Regions from separate parts of the Pseudomonas sp. R4-15 genome, predicted to be linked through region 1. Evidence: predicted binding sites of a transcription regulator. Region 1 holds the regulator's gene; the other holds the start of a gene.
The links. The regulator sigma-54, encoded in region 1, starts transcription at its own class of promoters, with help from an activator protein. The targets are predictions, from matches to a motif close to ANTGGCATNNANNTTGCTNT.
Positions count from the first base shown of each region.

Region 1 (11,131 bases):
TGCAGCCGGGCTCCTCGATCATGCCGGGCAAGGTCAACCCGGTGATTCCGGAGGCGACCGCGATGGTCGCTGCCCAGGTGATCGGTAACGATTCGGCGATCACCGTCGCCGGGCAGTCGGGCAACTTCGAACTCAACGTCATGCTGCCGCTGGTGGCGCACAACCTGCTGCAGAGCATCGAGCTGCTCGGCAGCGCCAGTCGCCTGCTCGCCGACCGGGCCATCGCCAGTTTCCGCGTCAATCAACCCAAGTTGCGCGAGGCGCTGGAGCGCAATCCGATCCTGGTCACCGCGCTGAACCCGCTGATCGGCTACCTGAAGGCGGCGGAAATCGCCAAGCAGGCCTACCGCGAAGGGCGTCCGATCATCGACGTGGCCGAAGAGAACACGGCGCTCTCGCGGGTCGAGCTGGAGCGGCTGCTGGACCCCGAGAAACTCACCGAGGGTGGCTTGTGAACCTTATCGCCAGACGCGCCGAGGCGGCGCAGGAGGCTCCCATGGAGCATTGGAAAGCACTGATCGAAGCCGGCAACGAGGCGTTTCGTGCGGGCTGCTGGGTCGAGGCGCGAGAGTGCTATCTGCAGGCGCTGGCCCTGGCGCAGACGCTGTTCGGGCGCTGGGCCGACGTCGACGAGGCCAGCGCAGCGCTGGTGGTGTCCTATCACAATCTTGCCGATCTGCACCTGCGCCTGGGCCAGGCCGAGGAGGGCGCCGAGTACCTCGGTGCCTGTCATGAACGCCTGCAGCGAGCCCAGCGCGACCCGCAATTGCCGCAGGCGTTACGCGAGAGCGCACAGCGCCATGCGCGGCGGGCCTATGTGGAGTTGCTGCATTTCATCGCCCGTCACGACGTGCAGCCCAGCGGCGCCACCTCGTTGATCCCGCCGGGCGGGCGCGCCCAGTTCGGCAAGCGCATGCCCAATCGCCAATATCACTGAGGTCGACTGGACCGGGAGAAGCCCATGAGCCATGAATTACCCCCGCTGCCCTATGCCTATGATGCGCTGGAGCCACATATCGACGCGCAGACCATGGAGATTCACCACAGCCGCCATCACCAGGCCTACGTGAACAACCTCAATGCGGCGCTGGAGGGGAGCGGCCTGGAGGCGCTGCCGGTCGAGGTGTTGCTGACCCGGTTGGATCAGGTCGCCGAAGCCAAGCGTGGTGCGGTGGTCAACAACGGAGGGGGGCACGCCAACCATTCGCTGTTCTGGACAGTGATGTCACCGAAGGGCGGCGGTGAGCCGACGGGCGACTTGGCGGCGGCCATCGATCGCGAGCTGGGTGGTTTCGCGGCGTTTCGCGAGGCATTCACCCAGGCGGCGCTGACCCGCTTCGGCAGCGGCTGGGCCTGGCTGAGCGTGACGCCGCAAGGCGGCCTGCTGGTTGAGAGCACCGGCAACCAGGACAGTCCGCTGATGACGGGCAATACGCCGATTCTAGGCCTGGATGTCTGGGAACACGCCTATTACTTGCGCTACCAGAACCGGCGTCCCGAATACATTGGCGCGTTCTACAACGTGGTCGATTGGAACGAGGTGGCTCGGCGCTACGCGTTGGCCTTGGATGCCGGTGGGCGTGTCTAGCCGATGAGGTGGGACGCGCGATCGCGCAGGCGACTGCAACGGGGTGTCGGGGTACTGGTCCTGGTGCTGGGTGCGGCGCTACTGCTCGATCGCCTCGTCAGCATGGTGGATCACTCACCCTCGCCGAAGCGGTCGTCGATGAGCTCGATCAGGGCCTGGAGCGCCTCGTCGCAGCGCTCTCCCTCGGTATGCAGGTGCACGGCGGTACCCTTGCCTGCGGCGAGCATCATCACCGCCATGATGCTCTTGCCGTCCACCAACTGATCCGGCGCACGACCGACGCGCACGCTGCAGGGATACTGCCCGGCGACGCCGACGAACTTAGCCGCCGCGCGTGCGTGCAGGCCCAGCTTGTTGATGATGAAGACTTCGCGGGCGGGCATCGATGGTTATCCTTAATGCAGATCGCGATGGCGGATCTGGACGTTCTTCAGCGCTTCGCGCAGGCTGCCACCGATGCGTTCGGCAAGGTAGACGGAGCGGTGCTGTCCGCCGGTGCAGCCGATCGCCACGGTGACGTAGGCGCGATTGCTGGCGGCGAAGCGCGGCAGCCATTTGCGCAGGTAGGTGTCGATGTCCTGGAACATCTCCTCGACGGAAGGCTGTTCCTCGAGGTATTCGGCAACCGCCGCGTCCAGCCCGGTCTGCTCGCGCAGCTCGGGCTTCCAGTAGGGATTGGGCAGACAGCGCACATCGAACACCAAGTCGGCATCGACCGGCATGCCCCGCTTGAAGCCGAACGACTCGAAGAGAAAGGCGGTGCCGGTGTCCGGGCGATCGAGCAGGCGCAGCTTCAGGCTGTCGCGCAACTGATAAAGATTGAGATGGGTGGTGTCGATCTTCAGATCGGCAAGGTCGGCGATGGGCCCCAGCAGCAGTGATTCGTCACGGATCGCTTCGGCCAGGGAGCGGGTGGCGCTGGTCAGTGGATGACGGCGGCGCGTCTCGGAGAAACGCTTGAGCAGCGTGTCGTCCTCGGCATCGAGATAGATCACGTCGCACTGGATGTGCCGGGCGCGCACTTCGTCGAGCAGTTCCGGAAAACGCTGCAACTGGCTGGGCAGATTGCGTGCGTCGATGGACACCGCGACCTGCGGCTGCAGCAGTTCGGTCTGCAGCAGCGCCCGCTCCGAGAGTTCGGGAAGCAGGGCGGCAGGAAGGTTGTCGATGCAGTAGAAACCGCTGTCCTCGAGCACGTTCAGTGCGGTGCTCTTGCCGGAGCCGGAGCGGCCGCTGACGACGATCAGGCGCATGGCGGTGGCCCGCTCAGCGTCCGTTCTGCACGTCGACCACGATCTGGTACAACGCGTCGGCGCTGTCGGCCTGATGCAGGCGCTCGCGTACGTCGGCGCGGTCGAGCATGCCGGCGATCTGCCGCAATAGCTCCAGATGCTCATCGGTAGCGGCCTGGGGCACCAGCAGGACGAACAGCAGGTCGACCGGAGCGCCGTCGATGGCGTCGAAGTCGACGGGCGTTTCCAGACGCAACACGGCGCTGATCGGCGTCAGGCAGCCGGCCAGCCGGCAGTGGGGGATGGCGATGCCATTGCCAAAGCCGGTCGAGCCGAGCTTCTCACGGGCGATCAATGCCTCGAAGATGTCTTGGGCGGCGAGTTCGGGAAGGTCGCGGGCAACCAGGTTGGCGATCTGTTCCAGAACGCGCTTCTTGCTGCCGCCCGGCACGCCCACGAGGACGCGGCCGGGGGTCAGGATGTTGTCGAGTCTTATCATCGGTTAGGGGTCAGCGGGCGGTCGCGCCCTGCTCTCGATTGAGCTGCTTTTCCTTGTATTTGATCAGTTGCCGGTCGAGCTTGTCGGCCAGCAGGTCGATGGCGGCGTACATGTCGTCGTGCTCGGCATTGGCGACGATCTCGCCGCCGGCAATGTGCAGGGTGGCCTCCACCTTCTGCTTGAGTTTTTCCACTTCCAGGATCACCTGGACGTTGCTGATCTTGTCGAAGTGCCGCTCCAGGCGGGTCAGCTTCTCCTCGATATAGTCGCGCAGGGCGTCGGTCACATCCAGTTGATGGCCACTGATGTTGACTTGCATGCTGCTTCTCCTTATCACCGTTGTTACTTACGACTTCGGATATCGCATGGCCGTCAGATCAGTCGCTTGCGTTCGCTGGAGGGCGCAATGCCCAGGGATTCCCGGTATTTGGCGACTGTCCGGCGGGCCACCTGAATGCCCTGTGCCTCCAGTAAACCAGCGATCTTGCTGTCGCTCAACGGCTTTTTAGCGTTTTCCGCAGCGACCAGTTTCTTGATGATCGCGCGGATCGCGGTCGACGAGCATTCGCCGCCTTCCGCGGTGCTGACGTGGCTGGAAAAGAAGTACTTCAGCTCGAAGATGCCGCGCGGGGTGTGCATGAACTTCTGCGTGGTCACGCGGGAAATGGTGGACTCGTGCATGCCCACCGCTTCGGCGATGTCGTGCAGGACCAACGGCTTCATCGCTTCCTCGCCGTACTCGAGGAAGCCGCGCTGATGCTCGACGATCTGCGTGGCGACCTTCATCAGCGTCTCGTTGCGGCTCTGCAGGCTCTTGATGAACCAGCGTGCCTCCTGCAACTGGTTGCGCATGAAGGTGTTGTCGCTGCTGCTGTCGGCGCGGCGTACGAAGCCGGCGTACTGCGGGTTGACGCGCAGTCGCGGCATGGCTTCCTGGTTGAGCTCGACCAGCCAGCGTTCGTTGTGCTTGCGGACGATGACGTCGGGCACCACGTATTCGGGTTCGCCGGTCTCGATCAGGGAGCCGGGACGTGGATTGAGGCCCTGGATCAGCTCGACGATCTGCTTGAGTTCGTCTTCGCGCAGCTTCATGCGCCGCAGCAATTGGGCGTAGTCGCGGCTGCCGAGCAGGTCCAGGTGGCTGCTCGCCAACTGGCGGGCCTGTTCCAGCCAGGGTGTGCGTGGCGGCAGTTGGGCGAGCTGGATCAGCAGGCATTCGCGCAGGTTGCGTGCACCGACACCGGCGGGCTCGAACTGCTGCACCCGGTGCAGGACGACCTCGACCTCGTCCAGTTCGATCTCCAGCTCGGGATCGAAGCCGGCGGCGATTTCCTCGAGGCTCTCCTCGAGGTAGCCATCGGGGTTGATCGAATCGATCAGGGTCATGGCGATGAGTCGGTCGGTGTCGGACATCGGCGCCAGGTTCAACTGCCAGAGCAGGTGGCTCTGCAGGCTTTCGCCGCCGGAGGTGCGGGCCGTGAAGTCCCACTCGTCGTCGTCATTGCTGGGCAGGCTGCTGGCGCTGGTCTGGTAGACGTCTTCCCAGGCGGTGTCCACCGGGAGCTCGTTGGGGATGCGCTCGCTCTCGCTCCAGTCGCCTTCCTCGCTGTGCTCGGCATGCTCGGAGGTGGGCACGCTGCTTTCCTGGAAAGCGATTTCCTGGCTGCTGGGGTTCTGCAGTTCGTCGCCATCGGCCAGTGGGTCGGAATGGTCGAAGTCCTCACCATCCTCCTGGCGTTCCAGCATGGGATTGGCTTCGAGCGCCTCCTGGATTTCCTGCTGCAGGTCGAGCGTGGAAAGTTGCAGGAGACGGATGGCCTGTTGCAGCTGCGGCGTCATCGTCAGCTGCTGGCCCATCTTTAGAACGAGCGATGGTTTCATGGCAGACCTTGTATGCAGGCGTCTATGCGCCGTCCAACTGCGTAGCGCTCGCGGCGCGCTCTGGAAGCAAATTATATGCCTGATATCGGGGGATATTTCCAGCGCTTATTGCGCGCCAGCGATGGACGCCCCGCGACGCTTGCGCGCGGGGCCTCCCTGAGGCCTAGAGGCGGAACTCGTGCCCCAGATAAACCTCGCGTACGAGGTCGTTGGAAAGGATCTCGGCGGCACTGCCTTCGGCGATCAGTTGGCCGTCGTTGACGATGAAGGCGTTCTGGCAGATGTCCAGGGTCTCGCGCACGTTATGGTCGGTGATCAGAACACCGATGCCCTTTTCGCTGAGGTGGCTGATGATCTGCTTGATGTCACCGACCGAGATCGGATCCACGCCGGCGAAGGGTTCGTCGAGGAGGATGAATTTCGGGTCGGTGGCCAGTGCGCGGGCGATTTCCGCGCGGCGGCGCTCGCCGCCGGACAGGCTCATGCCGCGGCTGTCGCGGATGTGGTTGATGTGGAACTCCTGCAGCAACTCTTCCAGACGGTGCTCGCGACCGGCGCGATCGAGGTCTTTGCGCGTCTGCAGGATGGCCATGATGTTCTCGGCCACGCTGAGCTTGCGAAAGATCGAGGCTTCCTGCGGCAGGTAGCCGATACCGGCACGGGCGCGCCCGTGCATCGGCTGGTGGCTGAGGTCCTGATCGTCGATCAGCACGCGGCCCTGATCGGCACGAACCAGGCCGACGATCATGTAGAAGCAGGTGGTCTTACCTGCGCCGTTGGGGCCGAGCAGGCCGACCACTTCGCCACTGTCGACCGACAGACTGACATCGCGGACGACCTGGCGGCCTTTGTAGGCCTTGGCCAGATGCTGGGCTTTGAGGGATGCCATTACTGGGGCTGGCCTTGTTCGCTGGACTGTTCGCTGCGCTGACGCGGCTGGATGACCATGTCTATGCGCGGTTGCGGCGTACCGACCTGCTCGCCACTGGCGCGGCCGGCGTTGACGATCTGGCGGCGCGTGTCGTAGACGATCTTTTCGCCTTCGAAGGTGTTGCCCTGCTGCTCCACGCGCGCCTGGTCGAGCAGGATGATCCGCTCGTTGTCGGCGAAGTACTGGATGCTGCGGCCGTAGGCCTTGACCAGCGGTTTGCCGGTGTCCGGCTGTTGCTCGTAATAGGCGGGTGCACCGAGGGCGGTGAACACCTTGATGTCGCCCTGGCCATTCTGCGTGATGGTCACGGTGTTGCCGGTGATCTTCAGGGTGCCCTGGGTGATCACCACGTCGCCGCGGTAGACCGCCACGCCCTGACGGTCATCCAGTTCTGCACTGTCGGCTTGCACGCGGATCGGCTGGTTGCGATCCGATGGCAGCGCCCAGGCGGGCAGGCTGCCGAAAGCGGCGCCAAAGGCGAGCAGGGCGCCGATCACTCGCGGGGAAGACTGTTTAACGAACCTCATGCTGACCTCTTACGTTCGACAGCAGGAGCACCCTGCCATCGTCTAGATACGCTTTCATCCCTGTGGCCGTGGTCACCCCGCCGGCAGCCTCGATTCTAACGGGCTGTTCGGTTTGCGCATAATTCCGATCGGGGTAAAGGGTCAGGCGACTGGTGGTGAGTTCGCTGGCGCGCCCGCGGGCGTCGCTGCGCTGGATGCGTACGGCATCGATCAGTTCGACGGACTCGCCGCCCGCGCTGACCTCGGCGCGTTCGCTACGGATGTTCCAGGGTTTTTCGTTGGCGCCACGGTAGGCGAGCCCGCGGGGCTGCTGCAGGTAGGTGACGTCATTGGATTTGTGATGTTCGAGGCGTTCGGCCTGCGCCTGGTAGCGCGGCGAGCCATCGACGCGGTACTGCACCGTCTGCGCGTTCTGCGCATAGAAGTCGATTTCGGCCTGGGGCGTGGCTGGCGGGCGGCTGTCGAGAAAACTCTCCGGGCGCACGTTCCAGTAGCCGAGGGCTACCAGCAGTGCGGCGAAGAGGATCAGCGGCAGCAGGCTGCGCAGTTTGGCGAGCATGATGACTCCGGCCTAGAGATAACTGGACCTTGCGGCGTCCAGGGTGCCCTGGGCGTGCATGATCAATTCGCAGAATTCTCGCGCGGCACCCTCGCCGCCGCGCGCCTGGGTCACGCCGTGGGCGTGCTTGCGGACGAAACCATCGGCGCTGGCGACGGCCATGCCCAGGCCCACCCGGCGGATCACCGGAAGGTCGGGAAGATCGTCGCCCAGGTAGGCAACCTGCGCGTATTCGAGGCCCAAAGCGGCAAGCAGTTCGTCGAGTACCACGAGTTTGTCTTCGCGCCCCTGATACAGGTGGCGGATGCCGAGATTCTCGGCGCGGCGCGCCACCACGGGACTCGAGCGACCGCTGATGATCGCCGTGGCCACGCCCGAGGCGCCGAGCATCTTGATGCCGTGGCCGTCGAGGGTGTTGAAGGTCTTGAATTCGCTGCCATCGGCGAGGAAGTACAGGCGGCCGTCGGTGAGCACGCCGTCGACGTCGAAGATCGCCAGGCGGATGTCGGCAGCGCGACGCAGTAATTCGTTACCGAGCATGTCAGAGGACCCCTGCGCGGGTTAGGTCGTGGATGTGCAGTGCGCCACAGGGGACGCCCTCGGCGTCGATCACCGGCAGGGCGCTGATCTTGTGGTCGTCCATGATCTTCAGCGCTTCGGCGGCGAGCATTTCCGCCTGGGCGGTGCGCGGTCGCGCCGTCATCACATCGTCGATGCTGGCGTTGCGTACGTCCAGTTCGCGATCCAGGGTGCGGCGCAGATCGCCGTCGGTGAAGACGCCAGCGAGGTGCCCTTCGGCATCCACCACCAGGGTCATGCCCAGGCCCTTGCGGGTCATCTCCAGCAGCGCTTCGCGCAGCGGGGTACCGCGTTGCACGCAGGGCAGGGCCTCGCCGCGATGCATGATGTCGCCGACCTTGAGCAGCAGGCGGCGACCGAGGGCGCCACCGGGGTGCGAGAAGGCGAAGTCCTCGGCGGTGAAGCCGCGAGCCTCGAGCAGTGCGATGGCCAGTGCGTCGCCGAGTACCAGGGCCACGGTGGTCGAGGATGTCGGCGCCAGGTTCAGCGGGCAGGCCTCCTGCTCGACGCTGGCGTCGAGGTTCACCGCGGCGGCGCGCGCCAGTGGCGAGTCCGGGTTGCCGGTCATGCTGATCAGGGTGATGCCCAGGCGCTTGATCAGCGGCAGCAGGGTCACGATCTCGGCGGTCGAGCCGGAGTTGGAGAGGGCGATGACCACGTCGTCTCCGGTGATCATGCCCATGTCGCCGTGGCTGGCTTCGGCCGGGTGCACGAAGTAGGCGGTGGTGCCGGTGCTGGCGAGGGTCGCGGCGAGCTTGCGGCCGACATGCCCCGACTTGCCCATGCCGACCACGACGACCCGCCCCTTGCTGTCGAGTATCAGCTGGCAGGCGCGCTCGAAGCCTTCGTCGAGGTTGTCCAGCATGCGCTGCACGGCCTGCATTTCCAGGCTGATGGTGCGCTGCGCGATGGCGAGGAGGTTGGGCGTCTTCGGCATGGTCTATCGGCTGGCAGTAAAAGACGAGGAGTATAACGGGAATCGGCGGCAGCCTCACCTGTGGGAGGTGTTCCCTGTTCGCAGACTGGCATGCCCAGGCTGTCGGCAAGCTTAATCTCGCCGGCCGATGCTTTGGGACGCTCAGGGCCGGTGCTATAGTGCGCGGCCTGATTTCTTGTCCCTCCCGGAGGCGCGGTGTCTCGCAGTCGCTTCGGAGCGTCAATCGGCAAGACCCGTCGCAAGGAGTTTCGATGAGTGTTGGTAGCGACTGCGCGGTCGAACTGAAGGGCCTGACCTTCAGGCGCGGCGCGCGCACCATTTTCGATGACGTGGACATCCGCATTCCGCGCGGCAAGGTCACCGGCATCATGGGCCCCTCGGGCAGTGGCAAGACCACCCTGTTGCGTCTGATGAGCGCCCAACTGCGCCCCGAGCGTGGCCAGGTACTGGTCGAGGGCGTCGATCTGCCCGGCTTGTCGCGCCCCGATCTGTTCGAGATGCGCAAGCGCATGGGCGTGCTGTTCCAGAGTGGCGCGCTGTTCTCCGATCTCGACGTGTTCGAGAACGTAGCGTTCCCGCTGCGGGTGCACACCCAACTGCCCGAAGAGATGATCCGCGACATCGTGTTGATGAAGCTGCAAGCCGTCGGCTTGCGCGGTGCCGCCGAGCTGATGCCCGACGAGCTCTCCGGTGGCATGCGCCGGCGCGTGGCCTTGGCGCGTGCGATCGCCCTGGATCCCGGGATCCTGATGTACGACGAACCCTTTGCCGGGCAGGATCCGATCGCCATGGGCGTGCTCGTGCGCCTGATCCGTTCGCTCAACGATGCGCTGGGCATCACCAGCATCGTGGTTTCCCATGATCTGGCGGAGACCGCGAGCATCGCCGACTACCTCTACGTGGTCGGCGATGGTCAGGTGCTCGGACAGGGTTCGCCCGAGGAGTTGAGTCGTTCCGACGATCCACGCATCCGCCAGTTCATGCGCGGTGCGCCGGATGGTCCGGTGCCTTTCCACTACCCGGCCGCGGATTACCGTGAGCAACTGCTGGGGGATTTTTGATGCGTTCCGTTTCAGCCATCGAGCGCATTCGCCTGCTGGGCAAGGCGGGGCTCGACGTGCTTGCCGCTCTGGGGCGTTCCACCTTGTTCCTGGGGCACGCCCTGGCGGGCCGCGGGGGCGTCGGTAACGGCTTCGCGCTGCTGCTCAAGCAGCTCTACTCGGTCGGCGTGCTATCGCTGGCGATCATCGTGGTTTCCGGTCTATTCATCGGCATGGTGCTGGCGCTGCAGGGCTACAACATCCTCAGTCAGTATGGTTCCGACGAGGCCGTTGGGCAGATGGTCGCGCTGACCCTGTTGCGTGAGTTGGGGCCCGTGGTCACCGCCTTGCTGTTCGCCGGGCGTGCCGGTTCGGCATTGACCGCGGAAATCGGCAACATGAAGTCCACCGAGCAGCTCTCCAGCCTGGAGATCATCGGCGTGGACCCCCTCAAGTACGTGATCGCCCCACGGCTGTGGGCCGGCTTCATCTCGATGCCGCTGCTGGCGATGATCTTCAGCGTGGTCGGCATCTGGGGCGGCGCGATGGTCGCCGTGGACTGGCTCGGCGTCTATGAAGGCTCCTACTGGGCCAACATGCAGAGCAGCGTGCAGTTCAGCGAGGACGTGCTCAATGGCATCATCAAGAGCCTCGTCTTCGCCTTCGTGGTGACCTGGATCGCCGTGTTCCAGGGCTACGACTGCGAGCCGACCTCCGAAGGGATCGGCCGCGCCACTACCCGTACCGTCGTCTACGCCTCGCTTGCCGTGCTGGGGCTGGACTTCATCCTGACCGCTTTGATGTTCGGAGACTTCTGATGCGCATCCGCACCCTGGAAATCGGTGTCGGCCTGTTCCTGCTCGCCGGCCTGCTGGCGCTGCTGCTGCTCGCCTTGCGGGTCAGCGGGCTGTCCGTGGCCTCGCACAACGACAGTTACAAACTCTATGCGTATTTCGACAATGTCGCGGGTCTGAATAGTCGGGCAAAGGTCACCATGGCCGGCGTCACCATCGGCCGGGTTACCGCCGTGGACCTGGATCGCGACAGCTTCATGGGTCGCGTCACCCTCGAGGTGGACGCTTCGGTGAACAATCTGCCGACCGACTCCACGGCCTCGATCCTGACCGCCGGATTGCTTGGCGAGAAATACGTCGGTCTCAGTGTCGGCGGCGACGAAGCGGTGCTCAAGGATGGGGGAACCATCCGTGACACCCAGTCGTCCCTGGTGCTCGAGGACCTGATCGGCAAGTTCCTCATCAATTCCGTAGGCAAGGATGCCAAATGACAACGAGGTTCCCTATGTTCGCTTCCCTCTTGCGTGGCCTGATGGTGCTTGCCGCCGCCGTGCCGTTGCTGGT
Region 1 is NZ_CM147293.1:1,579,895-1,591,025, forward strand. It holds gene ACYRGX_RS07395 (class II fumarate hydratase) at 1-455, shown strand, start outside; gene ACYRGX_RS07400 (hypothetical protein) at 497-937, shown strand; gene ACYRGX_RS07405 (superoxide dismutase) at 962-1,588, shown strand; gene ACYRGX_RS07410 (HPr family phosphocarrier protein) at 1,699-1,971, opposite strand; gene rapZ (RNase adapter RapZ) at 1,984-2,841, opposite strand; gene ptsN (PTS IIA-like nitrogen regulatory protein PtsN) at 2,855-3,319, opposite strand; gene hpf (ribosome hibernation-promoting factor, HPF/YfiA family) at 3,330-3,638, opposite strand; gene ACYRGX_RS07430 (RNA polymerase factor sigma-54) at 3,692-5,200, opposite strand; gene lptB (LPS export ABC transporter ATP-binding protein) at 5,364-6,089, opposite strand; gene lptA (lipopolysaccharide transport periplasmic protein LptA) at 6,089-6,658, opposite strand; gene lptC (LPS export ABC transporter periplasmic protein LptC) at 6,645-7,217, opposite strand; gene ACYRGX_RS07450 (KdsC family phosphatase) at 7,230-7,757, opposite strand; gene ACYRGX_RS07455 (KpsF/GutQ family sugar-phosphate isomerase) at 7,759-8,733, opposite strand; gene ACYRGX_RS07460 (ABC transporter ATP-binding protein) at 8,985-9,794, shown strand; gene mlaE (lipid asymmetry maintenance ABC transporter permease subunit MlaE) at 9,794-10,591, shown strand; gene mlaD (outer membrane lipid asymmetry maintenance protein MlaD) at 10,591-11,058, shown strand; gene ACYRGX_RS07475 (MlaC/ttg2D family ABC transporter substrate-binding protein) at 11,073-11,131, shown strand, end outside.

Region 2 (11,131 bases), 700 kb from region 1:
GCGCGAGCGGTCGATGGCGAACGGCGTGCCGGCGAAGGCGGCGGCGCCCAACGGGCTCTGGTTCATGCTCTGCAGTGTCGTGGTCAGGCGCTGGCAGTCGCGCTCCAGGGCCTGCGCCACGCCGGCCAGGTAGAACCCGTAGGTGATCGGCTGGGCCGGCTGCAGGTGGGTGTAGCCGGGCATCACCACGTCGGCGAAGCGCCGGGCATTGTCCAGCGTGGCCTGGCGCACGGCGATCAATTGCTCCACCAGCGCCATCAGCACTTCGCGGGCGTTGATGCGGTCCAGCGTGGCGAGCAGGTCGTTGCGGCTGCGGCCGGTGTGCAGACGGCCGCCGATGTCCTCGCCAACCGCTCCGATCAGGTGCGCTTCGTAGTTGAAGTAGGCGTCTTCGCGCTCCGGGTCGAGGCTCACGGCGTCCGGGCCGTCCGCTTCCATCTGCAGAATGCCGCGTGCCAGCACGGCGGCATGCTCGCTGCGCAGCAGCCCGCATTCGGCGAGCATCACCACGTGGGCCTTGTTCACGTCGCCGAGGTTAGCGAACCCCTGGGCGAAACCGGCCAGGCGCGGCAGGTAGATGTATTCGCAGACCTCCGGAGCGGTGGTCTCCTTCAGACGACGACTGACTTTCGATGCGTGCATGTCGATTCTCTCAACGGGTAGGGCGGGTCACGGGGCGACCGAGGCGGTATTCGAGGTAGCGGCTGAGCCAGGTCAGCGCGGAGCAGATGACGAAGTAGACGAGCAGGACGGTGCCGTAGACGGCGAAGGCGGGACTCTGGCCGGTCATCATGGTGGTGCGTTCGATGATCGTCTGGCCGGTCTTGAGGAATTCGGTCACCCCGACCAGCGCGCCCAGCGAGGTGGCCTGCACGAGCAGCGTGAGCAGCCCGGTATAGGCCGGTAGGATCGCCTTCATCGACTGCGGCATGATGATGTAGCGGTAGATCTCCCAGGGTTTGAGGCCCAACGCCCAGGCGCTCTTCCACTGGTGGCGCGGGACCGACTCCAGGCCGCCGCGGACGATCTCGATGCCGTTGGCGCTGCCCCACAGGGTCAGCCCGGTGGTCACCGCGACGAAGGGCGTCAGGTCCATGCCGAGCATCGGCGCGCCGAAGAAGATGAAGAATACGTTGACGATCAGGGGGATCGAGCGGAACAGCTCGACGTAGCCGTGGATCAGCCAGCGCAGGGCGCGGCTGCGCAAGGTGGCGAGCACCCCGAGCAGCAGCGAGATCACGGTGGTGAAGGCGAGGATCACCAGGGCCAGCTTGAGCGTCATCGCCAAGCCCTTGGAGATGAACACCCAGTTCTCTATGAAGAAATGCATGCGACGGCCCTCAATGCTGCACGAAGGGGCGCTGCAGGCGCGCCGAGAGACGGCTGGTGAACAGCGACAACACGGCGACCAGTGCCAGGTAGATCACGCAGATCGCGCTGAACATCTCCAGGGCGCGGAAATCCGTGGCGATACGGTCGACCGCCACGAAGGTCAGCTCGGCAAGGCCGATGGCCTGCAGGTAGGAGGAGTTCTTCAGCAGCGAAATGGCGGTGTTGAGCATCGCCGGCAGACTGGTGCGCACGGCGATGGGCAGCGCCACCAGCCAGAAGTACTGACGCGGGCGCAGGCTCAGCGCCAGGCTGGCCTCGCGCATGCTCTGGCTGACGGTGGCCAGGCCGCCGCGCACGTTTTCGGTCTGGTACGCGCCGGCCCACAGCGACAGGCAGATCACCCCGGACCAGAACAGCGACAGGTCCAGGCCCAGCGCCGGCAGCCCATAGAAGATGAAGAACAGCTGCACCAGGATCGGCGTGTTGCGCACCAGCTCGACGTAGAGCATGACCAACTGGGACAGCAGCGGCAGGCGGAACAAGCGCACCGCGCCGCCCAGCACGCCGATCAGCAGCGAGAAGGCGATGGCCAGCAGGGACACCCGTACGGTCATCCACAAACCGTCGAGCAGGGCCGGCCACTGGCCGAGCAAGTACTGAAAGTCGTAGGTCATGCGTCTGCCACTCAGTCGACTTGCGGGCGCGGCTGGGTGAAGACGTCGATGTAATAGCTGCGAATCTTCTCGTCGACGTACTTGTTGATCCAGCCTACGAACAGGTTTTCGCTGTGCATGCGGGTCACGGCGGCGTCGAGGTAGGCCTTCAGCTCCGGCTCGTTCTTGCGCAGGCCGATGGCGGCGTCGGAGATCTGGTAGGGGTCGTCGACCAGGCGTACGCGGTCATCGCTGCCGGTGACCACCACCAGGGTTGCAGCATCATGGGCGTAGCCGTCGGCACGCCCCTGGAGGAAGCTCTGCAGGGCGTCGGCGGAGCTGTTCAGGCGCAGCGTCTCGACCTCCGGCATATGGTCCTCGAACCACTTGGCCTGCACGGTGCCCTTGAGTACGGCAACGGTCTTGCCGTTGAAGTCCTTCATTTTCTGGATCGGGCTGTCCTTCTTCACCAGCACGCCGCTGGCGCCCCAGCGGTAGGGCGTGCTGAACGCCACGACGCGTTCGCGCTCGGGGGTGATGCCCAGGGTGGCGATGAGGAAGTCGACCTTGCCGGTCATCAGCATCGGAATGCGGTTCTCGCCGGTGACGCAGGTCAGTTGGACCTTGTCCTTGGAGCCAAGGGCCCATTCGCCGATCTGCCGGGCCATTTCCACCTCGACACCGGCGAACTCGCCGTTCTTGTCCTGGAAGCCGTAGGGCGGCTGGTCACAGCGCACACCAACCGTCAGCGTACCGGCACTCTGGATGGCCTCGGGAACGGGGGGCATTTCGGCGGCGTGGGTGAAGGTGGCGGCGAGCGTCAGGACGAGCGAGCCGACCAAGGAACTGCGGGGAAATGACATGGGACCTCTCCAGTGGCTTCGAATGGGCAGCGGATGCGCGGGCGCTCCGCTGCCTTGATGGAAGATGAAGGGCAGGGCCAAAGGACGGCCAGGAAGAATGAAGCGGGGTGGCGGCCTTTTGGCTTGCTCGTTATGAGTCCGTTTTAAAGCGGCGCACTCATGCCTGCAAATAAAGATATGCTAGAGGTCTATTCAGAAATGATATGGCCTATGAACTTCAAGCAGATCGAAGCCTTCCGTGCCGTGATGCTCTCAGGCTCTATGACGGCCGCCGCAGAGGCGATGCACACCTCGCAACCGAACATCAGCCGGTTGATCGCGCAGCTCGAACGCAGTGCCGGCTTTCGCCTGTTCGAACGCCTCCACGGTCGCCTGCAGGCGACGGACGAGGGCAAAGCGCTGTTCCGCGATGTGGAACGGGCCTTCGTGGGATTGAAGAGTCTCGAGGACTCCGTCACGCAGATCCGTCAGATCGGTACCGGACGGCTGCGTATCGCGGCGGTTCCGTCGATCTCCATAACGATGCTGCCGAGGGTGTTGCATCGTTTTCGCGAAGCCCATCCGAACGTGGCCCTGTCCGTCTACACCAGCGATTCGATGACGGTGGCGCAGTGGGCCGCCTCGCAGTTCTGCGATGTCGGCCTGGCGGCCTACAGTGGCGAGGGGATTCCGGGTATCGAGGCGACGCTGGTCTATGACGTGCCGGGCGTGTGCATCTTCCCGCCGGGGCATCCCTTCGCCGAGCGCGAGAGCCTGACGCCGAAGGATTTCGAAGGGCAGGAGTTCATCTCGCTACTCAACACCGACGGCAATCGCGGGCGCATCGACCGTCTGTTCGATGCCCAAGGGGTGCGACGCAGGATGGGTGTCGAGGCGCCCTATGCGGCGACGGCCTGCCAGATGGTCGGCCTGGGCATGGGGGTCAGTCTGGTCAGCCAGATGGTGGCTCGCGAGTATCAGCACACGGGCTTGCTGATGCGGCCTTTCGCGCCGGTGCTGCGCTATACCAGCTATGTGCTGCGATCGACCCACCTGCCGGAGAACCTGCTCACCCGACGCTTCGTCGACCTGTTGGTCGACATGCAGCGCGAAACCTTGAGTGAGCGCTGAACGGGTCCGGGTAACTGCCCGGACCCGCTCCGTTCAGTTGGTGACGTGCAGGTAGTGCATGTAGCGCTCGAACTGATCGAGGATGTCGCCAATCACGTCCTCACGGCTCCAGCCCATCACGTCGTAGTCCTGTCCACCCTCGCTCAGGTGAACTTCGGCTCGGAAGTACTTGCGCGATTCCTGGCTGTCTTCCTGTGAGCCGACCATGGCGAACGCCGGCATGTTGTAGGCCCGTGCGCGTACCTCGTAGATGAAGTCGGGGGATTCCTCGGCGCCGACCTCCAGGCGGGTGCGACCGTCCTCGCCGTCCTTGATGCGCACCTGGTAGCCCTGCTTGGCCAGCTCATCGGCGACGGATTCCTGGGCGGGGCGCACCACGTCGGCGATGAAGCGCACCACATGCGCCCGACGCGGGAACATCGAGATGCTGCGCAGGCGTCGCTGCCAGCCGCCGGCCCCGCTGGGCATCGGGCGCGAGCCCAGCGCCTGGCTGCGGATGCCGCGCTTGGTGGCGTCCAGTTGCAGGGCCTTGAGCAGTCCCCACATCGACAACAGCAGGGCGATGGTGAACGGCAGGGCGCTGGCGATGGTGGCGGTCTGCAGGGTCGACAGGCCGCCGGCCAGCAGCAGGGCGATGGCGACCAGGCCCATGGAGCATGCCCAGAAGATCCGCTGCCAGACCGGCGAGGCATCGCTGCCGCCGGAGGCGAGCATGTCCACCACCAGCGCGCCGGAGTCCGCCGAGGTGACGAAGAACACCACCACCATGACGATGGCGACGGTGGAAATCACGGCGGAGAAGGGGAACTGTTCCAGGAACACGAACAGGGCGAGTGAGCTGTCCTGCTGGATCGAATCGGCGAGTCCGGTGACTTGATCCCAGAGGATCATGTGGATCGCGGTATCGCCGAACACCGTCATCCACAGCAGGGTGAAACCGGTGGGGACCAGTAGCACGCCGGTGACGAACTGGCGGATGGTGCGGCCGCGGGAGATGCGCGCGATGAACAGGCCGACGAAGGGCGACCAGGCCAGCCACCAGCCCCAGTAGAACAGCGTCCAGCCACCGATCCAGTCGTTGGGCTCGTAGGCGTAGAGGTTGAAGGTCTTGTTGACGATATCCGACAGGTAGGTGCCCGTGTTCTGCACGAAGGTCTGCAGGATGAATACGGTCGGTCCGGTGATGACCACCAGCAGCACCAGCAGCACGGCGAGCGACAGGTTGAGCTCGGACAGCCGGCGCACGCCTTTGTCCAGGCCGGTGACCACGGAAAGGGTCGCCAGCGCGGTGGTCCCGATGATCAGTGCGATCTGCACCGGCACGCTCACCGGCACGCCGTAGAGGTGGTTCAGGCCGGTGTTGATCTGGGTGACCCCCAGGCCCAGCGAAGTGGCCACGCCGAGCACCGTGCCGATGATCGCGAAGATGTCCACGGCATGGCCGATCGGGCCATAGATGCGATCGCCGATGATCGGGTAGAGCGCCGAGCGCAGGGTCAGCGGCAAGCCATGGCGGTAGCTGAAGTAGGCGAGGATCATCGCCACGATGGCGTAGATCGCCCAGGCGTGCAGACCCCAGTGGAAGAAGGTGATCTTCATCGCCTCACGGGCGGCTTCGACGCTGCCGCCGTCGCCCACCGGGGGTGAGAGGAAGTGCATTACCGGCTCGGCAACGCCGAAGAACATCAGGCCGATGCCCATGCCGGCGGAGAACAGCATGGCGAACCAGGTGCCGTTGCTGTAGTCGGGCGTACTGTGGTCAGGCCCGAGCTTGATGTCGCCATAGCGCGACAGGGCGAGGATCACCACCATCAGCAGGATCAGCGCCACCGCAAGGATGTAGATCCAACTGGCGTTGGCGATGACCCAGCCCTGCAGGGCTGAAAAGGTCTGTTGGGCGCTTTCCTGGAAGGCACTGGCGTAGATTACCAGCGCCAGGATCAGTACCGCAGAGGTGACGAAGACGGGATAGTTGAGGGTCGATTTGGGCTTGTCCATCGGGCGGGCGCTCCTTGGTCGGCTCGTGGGCGCCCTTCATGGGCGCAGCTCATCTGACTGACAAGTTTGACAAGCGATCCACTCGATGTGAAATCAATCTTAGGTGGTGCGGTACTGCAACGCTTCTGCCAGGTGCTCGCGGGCGATTGCTGGGTGGCCCTCCAGGTCGGCCAGCGTCCGCGCCACCTTGAGCACGCGATGGGCCGCGCGCAGGGACAGTCCGAGGCGTTCGCAGGCCTGTTCCAGCCAGGTGCGATCGACGCTGGAGAGGGCGCAGTGCAGGGCCAGTCCCTGCAGATCGAGAAAAGCGTTCGGACGTCCCTGGCGGCGGCGCTGTAGCGCCCGTGCGGCGGCGACCAGGGCCGCTGCTTCGGCGCTGCTGGGGCCTTCGTGGGTCTGCGCCTGCAACGACGTGGCCTCGCGTTGCACGCTCAGTTGCAGGTCGATGCGGTCGAGTAGCGGGCCGGAGAGCTTGGCGCGGTAGCGCTGTATTTGCTCCGGACTGCAACGACAGCGGCCGGAAGGATCGCCCAGGTAGCCGCAAGGACAGGGATTCATCGCCGCGACCAGCTGAAAGCGCGCCGGGAAGCGCACCTTGTCGTTGGCCCGGGCTATGACGATCTCGCCGCTCTCCAGTGGCTCGCGAAGGACCTCCAGGACCTTGCGGTCGAACTCCGGCAACTCGTCGAGGAACAGCACGCCGTGGTGCGCCAGGGTGATCTCGCCGGGACGTGGGCGCGAACCGCCGCCGACCAGCGCCGGCCCGGAAGCACTGTGGTGCGGGTGGCGGAACGGGCGCTGCGGCCAGGCATCCAGCGGGGCGTGGCTGGCCACGGAGTGGATCGCCGCGACTTCCAGTGCCTCGTCCTCCTGCAGCGGGGGGAGCAGGCCGGGCAGGCGACTGGCGAGCAGCGTCTTGCCGGTACCCGGTGGCCCGCAGAACAGCAGGTTGTGGGCGCCTGCGGCGGCTACCAGGAGGGCACGCTTGGCGGCTTGCTGGCCCTGGACCTCCGCCAGTTCCGGGTAGGGGCGAGCGCATTGCAGCAGACCTTGCGCCTGGTACGGGGCCAGAGGCGCCTGGCCGCTGAAGTGTGCGCTGAATTCGAGCAGGTGGTCGGCGGCGAAGACCTGCAGACCGGACGCCAGGCTGGCTTCCTCGGCATTCGCCCGTGGCACCAGCAGGGCGCGACCGGCGGCACGCGCTGCCAGAGCGGCGGGCAGCACGCCCTGTACCGGGCGCAGCGCGCCGGAGAGCGCCAGTTCACCGAGGCATTCGCACTGATCGAGGCTGCCGGCCGGTAACTGGCCGCTGGCGAGCAGCAGGCCGAGGGCGATCGACAGGTCGAAGCGGCCGCCGTCCTTGGGGAGGTCGGCAGGGGCGAGGTTGAGGGTGATGCGTCGGGCAGGGTATTCGAAGCCGCAATTCTGCAAGGCACTGCGCACGCGATCCTTGCTTTCCTTGACGGCGGTTTCCGGCAGCCCGACCAGGGTGAAGGAGGGCAGGCCGTTGGCGAGATGCACCTCCACCGCCACCGGCGGCGCCTCGACGCCGAGCTGAGCGCGGCTATGCAGGATGGCGAGGGACATCGATCACTCCTTGATCGGCGTCCGCGCCGGCGTTATTCGCCGGGCGGGGTGGGGGCTTCCAGCTCGGCGACCCGGCGCTCCAGCGCCTCCAGCCGCGCACGGGTGCGGGCGAGCACTGCGCCCTGGCTGTCGAACTCCTCACGGCTGACCACGTCGAGCTTGCCGAGCGCGGATTGCAGCAGGGCCTTGAGTTGGCCCTCGAGTTGTTCGCGGCTGGCGCTGGGCTCGCTGGCGAAGAGGCGCGAGGCCTGGGCGGAAATCGAATCGAGCAGGGATTTGGGCGGCAACATCGTGTTTATCCGTGGCGGGCACCGGCAGAGTCTAGCACGGCGCTTCCGTTGGTCTGCGCGATGGTCTTGCTCCAATGTGGTGCGTTGGCATGGGGCGCCAGGTGCTAAGTTGGTGCGTATGCCTCGCCGCGGGTGGCATCCGCCCTGGCGCTGAGCGCCGTGATTCCTCAAGCCCGCACTTCTTAGGCTAACTGGCAAGAAATCTGCTTGGCGTCCTGCCGACGCACGCACCGAAGCGGTACCGGTGCTCTCGAAGGGGCCGGAATGCCCTCTCGGATGCGGCGGCGCGTAGTCCGATCGCGGTCGACTCGAGCCACGGTGTTACCTAAAAGCCAGACACTGCGCTTAGACTTGAAACGGGTCGTAATTTCCTGGGGCAAGTCCATTCACACGGGAGAAAGTCATGAAACTAGTCACTGCCATCATTAAGCCGTTCAAGCTCGACGACGTGCGCGAGTCGCTATCCGAGATCGGTGTGCAGGGCATCACCGTTACCGAGGTCAAGGGTTTCGGTCGCCAGAAAGGCCACACCGAGCTGTACCGCGGTGCCGAATACGTGGTGGATTTCCTGCCCAAAGTGAAAATCGACGTGGCCATCGCCGACGATCAGCTCGATCGCGTCATCGAAGCCATCACCAAGGCAGCCAACACCGGCAAGATCGGTGACGGCAAGATCTTCGTGGTCAACCTGGAACAGGCTATTCGTATCCGTACCGGCGAGACCGATACGGACGCGATCTAACGCCGCCCCGACCCCCCGCCCCAGGAGAATACCCAATGACTCTGCGAAGTTTCGCAGGGCGCGGAGCCCTTTTGTCTCTGCTGCTCGCCCCTGGCCTGGCCATGGCCCAGGAGGCGACGCTGGACAGCGGCGACACCGCCTGGATGCTCACCTCCACTGCACTGGTACTGTTCATGACCGTACCGGGCCTGGCACTTTTCTACGGCGGCATGGTGCGCGCCAAGAACGTGCTTTCGGTGATGATGCAGTGCTTCGCCATCACGGGCCTGATCAGCATCCTCTGGATGGTGTACGGCTACAGCCTGGCATTCGATACCACCGGCATGGAAGCGGGAGTGACCAACTTCAGCTCCTTCGTCGGCGGCCTTTCGCGCGCTTTCCTCAGCGGCCTGACCACCGAGAGCCTGGTCGGCAACTTCCCTGAAAGCGTATTCATCACCTTCCAGATGACCTTCGCCATCATCACCCCGGCCCTCATCGTCGGCGCCTTCGCCGAACGTATGAAGTTCTCGGCGATGCTGGTGTTCAGTGGCCTCTGGTTTACCCTGGTCTACGCGCCCATCGCGCACATGGTGTGGAGCGGTGACGGCGGCCTGATGTGGGACTGGGGCGTGCTGGACTTCGCCGGCGGTACCGTGGTGCACATCAACGCCGGTGTCGCCGGTCTGATGGCCTGCCTGGTCCTCGGCAAGCGCAAGGGCTACCCGAGCACCCCGATGGCGCCGCACAACCTGGGTTACACCCTGGTCGGCGCAGCCATGCTGTGGGTCGGTTGGTTCGGCTTCAACGCCGGTTCCGCGGTCGCCGCCAACGGCACCGCCGGCATGGCCATGCTGGTCACCCAGATCGCCACCGCCGCTGCGGCCCTGGCCTGGATGTTCGCGGAGTGGGTCTGCCACGGTAAACCCAGCGCGCTGGGCATCGCCTCGGGCGTGGTCGCCGGCCTGGTCGCCATCACCCCGGCCGCCGGTACGGTGGGTCCGATGGGGGCGCTGATCATCGGTCTGGCCGCTGGCGTCATCTGCTTCTTCTGCGCCACCAGCCTCAAGCGCAAGCTCGGTTACGACGACTCCCTGGACGCCTTCGGCGTGCATGGCATCGGCGGCATCGTCGGTGCGCTGCTCACCGGCGTCTTCGCGGCTCCGGCTCTGGGCGGTTTCGGTTCGGTGGAAGACATCGGTCACCAACTCTTCGTGCAGTTCGAAGGGGTGGCCTTCACCGTGATCTACACCGGCATCGTCACCTTCGTGATCCTCAAGGTGCTGGATGCGGTGATGGGGCTGCGGGTCAGCGAAGAGGAAGAGTCCGTGGGTCTCGACCTCGCCCAGCACAACGAGCGTGGTTACAACCTGTAAGCGTAGGGAGCGTGCCCGGAGCCAACCCGGGCACATAACCGAACGGCGCCGAGCGGCGCTACGGCAAGAGGTGAAAAATGGAAAGCACAGCTTTGATCCCGGTCCAGTACGGACTCGATACCTTCTACTTCGTGGTCATGGGGGCCCTGGTGATGTGGATGGCGGCAGGTTTCGCCATGCTCGAAGCCGGCCTGGTGCGTAGCAAGAACACCACCGAGATCCTCACCAAGAACATCGTGCTCTACGCGGTGGCTTCGATCATGTATCTGGTGATCGGCTACCACATCATGTACTCCAGCCCCGAGGGCGGCATCCTGCCGAGCCTGGGCTTCCTCATCGGTGACGAAAACGCCGTGGACGTGGTCGCCGCCGGTGGCGATGGTGCGCCCTACTACTCGGCCCGCTCGGACTTCTTCTTCCAGGTGGTGTTCGCCGCGACCTGCATGTCCATCGTCTCCGGTGCCGTGGCCGAGCGCATGAAACTGTGGGCCTTCCTGGTCTTCGCCGTGGTGATGACGGGCTTCATCTACCCGATCCAGGGTTTCTGGAAATGGGGTTCGGGCTTCCTGAACTCGGCCGGCTTCCTCGACTTCGCCGGTTCCGGCGTGGTGCACATGGCCGGTGCCTCCGCTGCCCTGGCCGGTGTCCTGCTGCTCGGCGCGCGTAAAGGCAAGTACGGCCCCAACGGCCAGATCAATGCCTTCCCGGGTTCCAACCTGCCGCTGGCTACCCTGGGTGCCTTCATCCTGTGGCTGGGCTGGTTCGGCTTCAACGGCGGCTCGCAGCTGAAGATCACCACCATCGAAGACGCCAACGCGGTGGCTCAGGTGGTCGTGAACACCAACATGGCCGCTGCCGGTGGCCTGATCGCCGCGCTGATCGTCGCCCGCATCCTGTTCGGCAAGGCCGACCTGACCATGGTGCTCAACGGCGCCCTGGCAGGTCTGGTGGCCATCACCGCCGAACCGCTGACCCCCGGCGCCTTCCAGGCAACCCTGATCGGTGCCGTCGGTGGCGTGCTGGTGGTGTTCTCCATCCTCGCCCTGGACAAGCTGAAGATCGATGACCCGGTCGGTGCCATCTCCGTGCACGGCGTGGTCGGTATCTGGGGCCTGCTGGCCGTCTGCCTGACCAACCCCGATGCATCGCTGGGCGCCCAGCTGCTGGGTATCGTCTGCATCTTCGCCTGGGTATTCATCGC
Region 2 is NZ_CM147293.1:883,427-894,557, forward strand. It holds gene argH (argininosuccinate lyase) at 1-642, opposite strand, end outside; gene ACYRGX_RS04185 (amino acid ABC transporter permease) at 653-1,330, opposite strand; gene ACYRGX_RS04190 (amino acid ABC transporter permease) at 1,341-2,006, opposite strand; gene ACYRGX_RS04195 (transporter substrate-binding domain-containing protein) at 2,018-2,848, opposite strand; gene ACYRGX_RS04200 (LysR substrate-binding domain-containing protein) at 3,059-3,958, shown strand; gene ACYRGX_RS04205 (BCCT family transporter) at 3,992-5,956, opposite strand; gene ACYRGX_RS04210 (YifB family Mg chelatase-like AAA ATPase) at 6,056-7,543, opposite strand; gene ACYRGX_RS04215 (accessory factor UbiK family protein) at 7,576-7,833, opposite strand; gene glnK (P-II family nitrogen regulator) at 8,237-8,575, shown strand; gene ACYRGX_RS04225 (ammonium transporter) at 8,611-9,930, shown strand; gene ACYRGX_RS04230 (ammonium transporter) at 10,008-11,131, shown strand, end outside.
Region 2: a site for sigma-54 is predicted at 8,024-8,043, ahead of glnK (P-II family nitrogen regulator). Genes of this name have one in related genera too.